DNA from 4 places in the Undibacterium sp. Rencai35W genome. Region 4 is predicted to be linked to each of the others. Evidence: predicted binding sites of a transcription regulator. Region 4 holds the regulator's gene; each other region holds the start of a gene.
What was found. The regulator sigma-54, encoded in region 4, starts transcription at its own class of promoters, with help from an activator protein. The targets are predictions, from matches to a motif close to TGGCANGNAANCTGCTTT.
Positions count from the first base shown of each region.

Region 1: nirB (nitrite reductase large subunit NirB) is a predicted target of sigma-54. The motif match lies at 1,116-1,133, and genes of this name have one in related genera.
Region 2: urtA (urea ABC transporter substrate-binding protein) is a predicted target of sigma-54. The motif match lies at 739-756, and genes of this name have one in related genera.
Region 3: ACO0K3_RS10240 (PEP-CTERM sorting domain-containing protein) is a predicted target of sigma-54. The motif match lies at 870-887, and genes of this name have one in related genera.

Region 1 covers NZ_JBMPPC010000005.1:421,205-423,415, forward strand. Annotated here, with positions in the region: gene ACO0K3_RS13770 (nitrate/nitrite transporter) at 1-741, opposite strand, end outside; gene nirB (nitrite reductase large subunit NirB) at 1,166-2,211, shown strand, end outside.
Region 2 covers NZ_JBMPPC010000006.1:162,987-165,197, forward strand. Annotated here, with positions in the region: gene ACO0K3_RS14600 (alkaline phosphatase D family protein) at 1-409, shown strand, start outside; gene urtA (urea ABC transporter substrate-binding protein) at 916-2,169, shown strand.
Region 3 covers NZ_JBMPPC010000004.1:138,532-140,742, forward strand. Annotated here, with positions in the region: gene ACO0K3_RS10240 (PEP-CTERM sorting domain-containing protein) at 164-790, opposite strand; gene ACO0K3_RS10245 (REP-associated tyrosine transposase) at 1,339-1,854, opposite strand; gene ACO0K3_RS10250 (DUF5063 domain-containing protein) at 2,109-2,211, opposite strand, start outside.
Region 4 covers NZ_JBMPPC010000002.1:629,285-631,495, forward strand. Annotated here, with positions in the region: gene hpf (ribosome hibernation-promoting factor, HPF/YfiA family) at 147-491, opposite strand; gene ACO0K3_RS06765 (RNA polymerase factor sigma-54) at 625-2,115, opposite strand; gene lptB (LPS export ABC transporter ATP-binding protein) at 2,133-2,211, opposite strand, start outside.

The DNA of each region.
Region 1 (2,211 bases), on a different contig from region 4:
GGTTACCGGTGACACGCCATATTGCGTGTTGAAATAAATCGTCAGCGTTGATGCCAGACCAGAGAAGCCGCCAAATGTGACGCTATAAAAAAACATAAACCACCAGGCATCCTTATCTTTTAAGACGGCCAGATATTCGCCTAATGATTTGGTCGGCGTATCACCTGGCGCATCTTTGGCAAATACCAGATAGACCACCAGAGCGATCAGTAATGGAATCAAGGCCAGGCCGAAGACATTTTGCCAGCCAAAGGCAATTGCCAGTGCCGGTGCAAACAAGGCAGCGAACGCGGTTCCCGAGTTGCCAGCGCCGGCAATCCCCAGCGCCGTACCTTGATGTTCAGGCGGATACCAGCGCGAGGCAAGCGGCAAGGCAACGGCAAATGCGGCACCCGCGACGCCAAGGATAATGCCGAGGAATAATAACTGCTCATAACTATGTAAATTGCCAAGCCACGCCCAGCATAGGCCAATCAGGACGACAAGCTGACCGATGAGTCCGGCTTTTTTGGGCTTCAGATGATCGACCAGCATCCCCATCACGATACGTAACAGTGCACCGGCGAGCAGCGGCGTGGCGACCATTAAACCTTTCTGTGCAGCGCTAAGCCCCAGGTCTTTAGATATCTGTATACCAAGTGGTCCTAACAGTACCCAAACCATAAAACTCAAATCGAAATAAAAGAAGGCGGCCAGTAGCGTGGGAGTATGTCCCGCTTTCCAGAAAGAGGTTTTCTGCATGATTGCTCCAAAAGTGAATGCTAATGCCCCTTGCAAGTGCCATGCCACCTAATCGTGCAAACTCAGGCAAACGATTGCGCGCAAAACTGAGGCAAATCTCATAGAGCAAACGACATGCGGAGATTGCAATGCTCTCGATTTGTGCGGTGCACCAGTAGTGGTACTTTGCCGCATCTTTTGAGTGCGATATTGTGCATTTGGGCATTGAATTGGTGAGATGTATGAAAAACCGAATGATCAAGTTTGATGCAATACGTTGGTCGGATTGAACCGCTGACTGAGCAGGAATATCTTATACGTGCGTACAAAAAATAGCTGCCCGAGGAGCTTGGCCGCATCGTTGTGTTGGGTCCTATGTTTGTATAAAAACCAACTGGCATTGCTCTTGCTTAGTCAGTAGCAGAGACAAGTAAAGGAGTTAGCCATGAAGAAATTGAAGTTAGTGATGGTGGGTAATGGTATGGCAGGCGTGCGTACCCTGGAAGAATTGCTGAAAATTGCCCCCGACCTGTACGACATTACGGTATTTGGTGCTGAGCCACATGCTAATTACAACCGTATTTTGCTATCACCGGTATTGTCCGGTGAGCAGAATTTTAAAGACATCATGCTCAACGATGTCGACTGGTACGAAGAAAATAATATCACCCTGCATCTGGGTAAAAAAATCGTCAAGATCGACCGCGTCAAGCGACTGGTCATTGCTGAAGATGGCACGCAGACAGAATATGATCGCCTCCTGATCGCCACGGGTTCTGTGCCATTTATGTTACCGGTGCCGGGCAAGGATGCTAAAGGCGTCATTGCGTATCGGGATATTTATGACACAAATACCATGATCGAAGCGGCGGAAAAACATACGCATGCGGTGGTCATCGGTGGTGGTTTGCTGGGACTGGAAGCGGCAAATGGTCTGATGATGCGCGGCATGAAAGTCTCAGTAGTCCATCTGCCTGGCTGGCTGATGGAGCGTCAGCTTGATCAGGTTGCTGCCAAGATGCTGCAAAAATCGCTGGAAGATCGCGGTCTTTCCTTCCTGCTGGAGAAAAATACAGAAGCTATTCTGAGTGATGATAATGGTCACGTAAAAGGTATTCGTTTCACTGACGGTCTGGAAATCCCGGCGCAGTTAATCGTCATGGCGGTCGGTATTCGTCCGAACACCGCACTTGCAGAATCTGCAGGTCTGTATTGCAATCGCGGTATTGTCGTCAACGATACAATGCAGACCTACGACCCACGTATTTATTCTGTCGGCGAATGTGTGAATCATCGCGGCACTGTGTACGGCCTGGTGGCCCCATTGTTTGAAATGGGCAAGGTCTGCGCGAATCATCTGGCGAATTTCGGGATTGGCCGTTATCAGGGCTCAGTCACATCGACGAAGCTGAAAGTCACGGGCATTGATCTATTCTCCGCCGGTGAATTCATGGGTGGCAAAGATACCGAAGAGATCATCCTGTCCGACCC
Region 2 (2,211 bases), on a different contig from region 4:
TGCCGCCGCACGTGAGACGGTCTTTGCGACCGCCAAAGCATTGGATAAAAATCTGATCGCGCTGGCAGGCGATACTCATAACACCTGGGCCAGTGATCTTGCTGATCTGAGTGGGAACGCAGTTGGTGTCGAGTTCGGCGTGACCTCGGTTACCTCGCCAGGTTTTGAAGAAATTTTCCCCAAGGAAGATCCGGCTAAAGTCGCAGGCGGCCTGGAACAGATCATCGGGCCTCTGGTCTATGCCGAAACGAAAAGCCGTGGCTTCATGATCGTGACGGCGACCCCGACCGAGGCCAGGGCAGAATGGCGTTACGTTAGTACGGTCAAGTCTAAAACTTATACTGTCGTCCCGGGTAAAACTTTAAAGACCTTACCGGGTGCTGCGAATCGTAAATTACTGCCTGTGTAGTCCGGTCATCACGCTCATTCTTTATCACTTTAAAAAACCAGCAGACTTGCTGGTTTTTTGTTTTTACGAAGAACTCAATAAGTGATTAGTATCCCAGCATTGCCTGTTATTTTGCCTGCAATTGAGCTTGATTCTTCCTGGCAAGACCTGAACTTGTTCTCGAATTTTATTTGGCGACAGATCTTCTTACGCACGTTTTATTGCCTGGAAACGCACCAGACTGAAGCGGCGACCAACAATTCTTTGTCACTTGCACAAAATTGATGCGAATGCATCAGTAATCGTCCCGTCCGCTCACTGCAAACCGCATGACGCAGACCTCCTGCCTCTGGCACGTAATCTGCTAACGGTATTCATGCGAACTCCGCACTCCGCTTTTTTATTCGCCTTGTGATTTGTTTTTTTGTTTTGTCGTTTACTTTTTTGTTCGATATTTAGTTCGTTTTTACATTCGCTGTTTAACGCTGTTTAACTAACTCATTCACACTCACGCTTAGGAGCAACAAATGTCTCGTCGCACCCTATTAAAATCGACTGCAGTTGGCGCCTTTACTTTGGCTACTGCTGCTTGGTTGCCGCATGCGTATGCCGCTGACACGATCAAAGTCGGCATTCTTCACTCGCTATCAGGCACGATGGCGATTTCCGAAACGTCGCTGAAAGACGTTGCCTTGATGACGATTGATGAGATCAACGCGAACGGCGGTGTGATGGGTAAAAAGCTGGAGCCGGTGATTGTGGATCCTGCTTCGAACTGGCCTTTGTTTGCAGAAAAAGCGCGCCAGTTGGTTGCGCAAGATAAAGTCGCTGTCGTGTTTGGCTGCTGGACGTCGGTATCACGTAAATCGGTATTACCGGTATTTAAAGAGCTGAACAGTCTCTTGTTCTACCCGGTTCAATACGAGGGCGAAGAGCTGGAAAAAAATGTGTTCTACACAGGCGCAGCACCGAACCAGCAAGCGATCCCGGCGACCGAATATCTGATGTCGAAAGAGGGCGGTGGCGCCAAGCGTTTTGTGCTGCTCGGTACGGACTATGTTTATCCACGCACGACCAACAAAATTCTGCGCGCTTTCTTGCATAGCAAGGGTGTGAAAGATACTGACATCGATGAAGTCTATACACCGTTCGGTCATTCTGATTATCAGACTATTGTCGCAAATATTAAGAAGTTTTCTGCTGGTGGCAAGACGGCGGTGATCTCTACGATCAATGGCGATTCCAACGTCCCGTTTTATAAAGAACTGGGTAATGCCGGCCTGAAAGCGACCGACGTGCCAGTTGTCGCATTCTCGGTAGGTGAGGAAGAGCTGCGCGGCGTCGATACCAAGCCTTTGCTTGGTCACCTCGCTGCATGGAATTATTTCCAGTCAGTGAAAAATCCTGTGAACACGGCATTTATCAAGCAATGGAAAGACTATGCCGTTGCCAAAAAACTGCCTAACGCCAGTACCGTCGTCACCAATGATCCGATGGAAGCAACCTATGTCGGTATCCATATGTGGAAGCAAGCAGTAGAAAAAGCCAAATCCACCGATACGGATAAAGTCATTGCTGCTATGGGTGGTCAGACTTTCAAAGCGCCATCAGGTTTTGAACTCACAATGGATAAAACGAATCACCATTTGCACAAGCCAGTCATGATCGGCGAGATCAAAGGTGACGGTCAGTTCAGCGTTGTATGGAAAACCAAAGGCCCGATCCGTGCTCAGCCATGGAGTCCTTACATCCCTGGTAACGAGACTAAGCAAAAAATGTAATCGTCTGAACTATGTACTCAGTGCGATGCGCGACAGATTAAC
Region 3 (2,211 bases), on a different contig from region 4:
CGTTAGCACTTCTCGCACTTGTAATCGCGCCTGAAGAAAATGGAGAGCTTATTTGTGCAAAGTTAAAAAATTGAAAGCCATTTTGATATCCACAACTCAGATGTACGCGCACATAAAAAATCCCGGAACCAGTCCGGGATTTTTTGCTAACGAGTACAACCGTTTATTTTACAAAGCGTCTTACGCTGACAAACAGAAGCAGACCTAAGCCAAACAAGAACAGACCTGACGGCTCTGGAACGGCATTAGTTGCATACAATCTGAATGGAATGTTTAAACCTTGGTTTGGTGCATATCCAGTACCCAATTGAGATGCAGCGATTTGACTGCCGTTACCTGTGCCCTGGAAATGCATGTCGTCACCAGACAAAGACAACCAATAAGTACCTGCAGACAGATTAACGCCTGTCAGAGTAAATGCGGTCGTAATATTGGCGTTAGCGTTGATACTGCCCGTATTCACAGTGTAATAGTCGTTGTTCACAAAGTTAGTATTTTTTGTGTACAACAATCCAGAGTTATTAGCGGACCAGATTTTAATAATAATGTTTGTGCTCAAAGGATGAAAAAAACTCGCATCCCATTCCACTTGCAAATTGCTATAAGCATTCGTCAGCGTGAAATCATCAAACATCGTGTATTGACCCGCAGTACCACATGAAGAGCAATATCCACCGATATTCGTAGTATAAGAACCGTTATTGAAAATTGGCGTAGCGTTAGCGGAAGCACCAACCATCATGGCTACAGACAGTAGCACTGCTGCTTTAAATTTAGAAAAGAAGGACATTTTTTTCCCTGAGTTTGTTTGATTATTAAAGTAATAAAAGCATCTGACCGCCGACAATGAAGCATGCTTTACCTACCTTAAAGCAATAAACAGACCAATTGTTACATCGCATAAAAAAATCTTTTACAAATCAAGCGCTTATCTAGAAAAAAGTGTAACCAGTCTGTTACATTTTCATAGAAAATAACTCAATGTGTAAAATTTCCCGACAAGCCATTTATTTCCCGAATTGCAATTTTTAAATAAAGAAATAACGCATTGATACAAAAAATCCCGGATTGCTCCGGGATTTTTTTAATTCTTTACACATCGCTGCAATACTGCCCCTGAACTCGATCTGGGCAACATAATAGCTTCTCAATTCATTACATGATGAGGCATGCAGCACCAGCATCAACGTTTTCAAGGTATAAAAGAAATATTCAACGCCACCGCCTGACGTAATACGGTTTCGTATTATTTATATTCTGCAAATATTGCGATGAACTTCCTTGTATCTATCTAATATTTTTTACTCGACGGTCTATCCCATAAAAAATTGGCTAAAGCTATTGCGTACCCCATTCATCGGGGTACATACCATCACTAACCAAGCGATGAAACGACGACCAAGGCCATTTTTTTACGGTTTCCACCAAGCCATGTTTAACCGGATTGAAATGTAGATAATCCATATGTATCTCGTAGTCATAATCATCGCGAATCAAATGTTCCCAAAATCGATGCTGCCAAATGGTGCCTTGCTGTTTTTGCGCTCGGCGCTGAGTATGAAATTCTTCACGAAAATATTTAGCACCAACCGCAACCGTGACCTCGCGTTTAATCAAACGCCAGCGTGTAGAAAAATCAGCGTCGTCCTCTGGCAGAGTCCAGATGCAATGTAAATGATCCGGGAGCAAAACCCAAGCATCAATCTCAAACGGATGTGATGCTCGTACCTTGATAATCGCAGCACGCAAAGCTTCGCGTACATCTTCATTTGTCAAAATCGCTTGCCGACGCTCGGTTACCACCGTAAAGAAATACGTAGCTCCTTTGATGTTAGCGCGACGATAGCGGGACATGAAAATGAGCTCAATAAGATAGAAACCGCAAGCCTATCATGCACGAAACAAAGTGAAAATCACAACGAAAAAAATCGTAGGGAGGGTGCAACCCGCGCCGCCAGAATTTCCAAGATGCCGCGATGGTGATTTAATGCTTGAAAGGATATTTGAACGATAAATCGTTGGGTCTAATTTACAGCGCGGGTTGCACCCGCCCTACATGGCTGAACGTCGAGACACCAACGAGCGCAGGTTCCGACTTGAGCGCAATGTTATAGCTCATTCTTCACATCCTTTGAAATTACGAGGCAATGCAAAGCGAAAATAGCACCGACAGCATGACGTCCCCAATGATCACCATGCATCCGTGACCAA
Region 4 (2,211 bases):
CTCTGGAAGCCGCATCCAGCCTGCGGGTTCAATATCGATGGTAATAAACCACCGTTCGTTTTGTGCACCTAACGTGTACCCAACGAAAAAGGACGCTTGACGCGTCCTTTTTTATTGTACCGGCTACGAACACCGGACTTGATGACTTACACCGACGCCGGGTCTGGCAGATGTTTAATGGCGTCGTGCTGATGATCTTGAATTTTGTCTTTGTGTTTGATGACTTGTCTGTCCAGTTTATCGATGAGGAGGTCGATCGCAGCGTAGAGGTCGTGTGCCAGGCTTTCTACGTGGATATCTTTACCACTGATGTGCAGATTGATGTCTGCTTTATGCCGTTTTTCCTTTTCCCGGAGCTTGTCTACCGTCAGGATGACGGCGATATCAATGACTTGATCGAAGTGTCGCCTGATGCGCTCAAGCTTGTTTTGTACATGTTCACGTATTGCAGGAGTTACTTCGAGGTGATGTCCACTGATGGTGAGATTCATACTACGCTCCTATGGTGATGTTACTTGCTATAAATTTCTTCAGCATTTGCTCTGATGCATCGAGCTAAATTATATATAGCAATACAAAACGTAATTTCAAGGCTTAGTTACAAGACTAAATTACAGGTGTTCATTACAAGGATTTGCGCAGGCTTACTGGAGGAATTTTTAGGGCTTCACGGTATTTGGCAACAGTGCGTCGCGCAATGACCATGCCTTGTTCACCCAGCATGTCTGCAATTTTGCTATCAGAGAGTGGGCTTTTCTGGTCTTCTGCTCCTATCAACTGCTTGATGAGTGCACGTATCGCGGTGGAAGATGCTTCCCCCCCCGTTTCCGTCGCGACATGGCTACCGAAGAAATATTTCAACTCAAACATACCATGCGGGGTAAGCATGTATTTTTGAGTCGTTACACGAGAAATAGTACTCTCGTGTAAACCTAGTGTATCAGCAATTTCGCGCAAAACAAGAGGGCGCATCGCAACCGCACCATGAGTGAAAAAATTACGTTGTCTTTCGACTATCGCTTGTGCAACGCGCAAGATAGTATCGAAACGTTGCCGCATGTTTTTGATCAGCCAGCGCGCTTCCTGCAACTGCGATCCCATCGTCCCGTCACCACGATTTTGTTTCATGATGTTGGCATACATACTATTGACGCGGAGCTTGGGCATGACATCCTGATTCAGCAAAACCTGCCAGCCGTTCGCTGATTTTCTGACAATCACATCAGGGACGACATAGTCTGATGAAGCCGTTGCAAAATCCGCACCTGGCTTAGGATTACACTGGCGAATCACTACCTGCGCCTCACGCAAATCTTCATCATCACAATTGAGAATTTTTTTCAGTTTATTGAAATCTCGCTGTGCAAACAACGTGATATGTTCTTCAACAATCTTCAGCGCCAGGCGACGTGTTACGAAGGGAATCTTAGGTAAGCGTTTGATTTGCAGAGCCAGACATTCCGACGGTGTGCGCGCACCAACCCCGGCAGGATCAAAGCTTTGCAGCATCGTTAATGCGAAAGATAATTCCTCTGGTTCTACACACAACTCAAGCGGCAAACTCGCATGAATTTCATCCAAGGTCTCCATCAGATAACCACTGGGATCCAGCGCATCAATCATCAGTTCAATTAAAGCACGATCACGCGGTTCGCGAATATTCAGCCGCATCTGTTCCAGCAAATGATCTCGCAAACTGGTTTGCGCAGCTTCTAATTGCGGACGTCCATCTTCTTCCTCTGAGGACTTACTGCCTAGCGGCACATCATCAAAGCTCCACTCTTCTTCGTTGGCGCTGGTGCTGTCCGCAGATGAAGCAACTTCCGTGTTATCACCGCTGTCAGCAACTGGAGCGGCAGTCTCGGCACCGACTTCCTGTACTGCAAATTCCGACTCTGAATTATTGCTAGTCGTGCTAATCGCGCCATCGGCCAGCAATCGCACTGCATTATCCATGGGGTCATCAACCCGCTCCAACATGGGGTTATCAGTTAATAGATTTTCCAGTTCCTGATGTAATTCCAGCGTGGATAACTGCAAAAGACGAATTGATTGCTGCAATTGCGGCGTAAGCGCCAGGTGTTGTGAGGTACGTAGTTGCAGGCTTTGTTTCATCATCATCTCGCTTCCCGCTACATGCGGAAATGCTCTCCCAGATAAACCCTGCGTACGGATTCATTCGTGATGATATCTTCCGGCTTGCCACTCGCC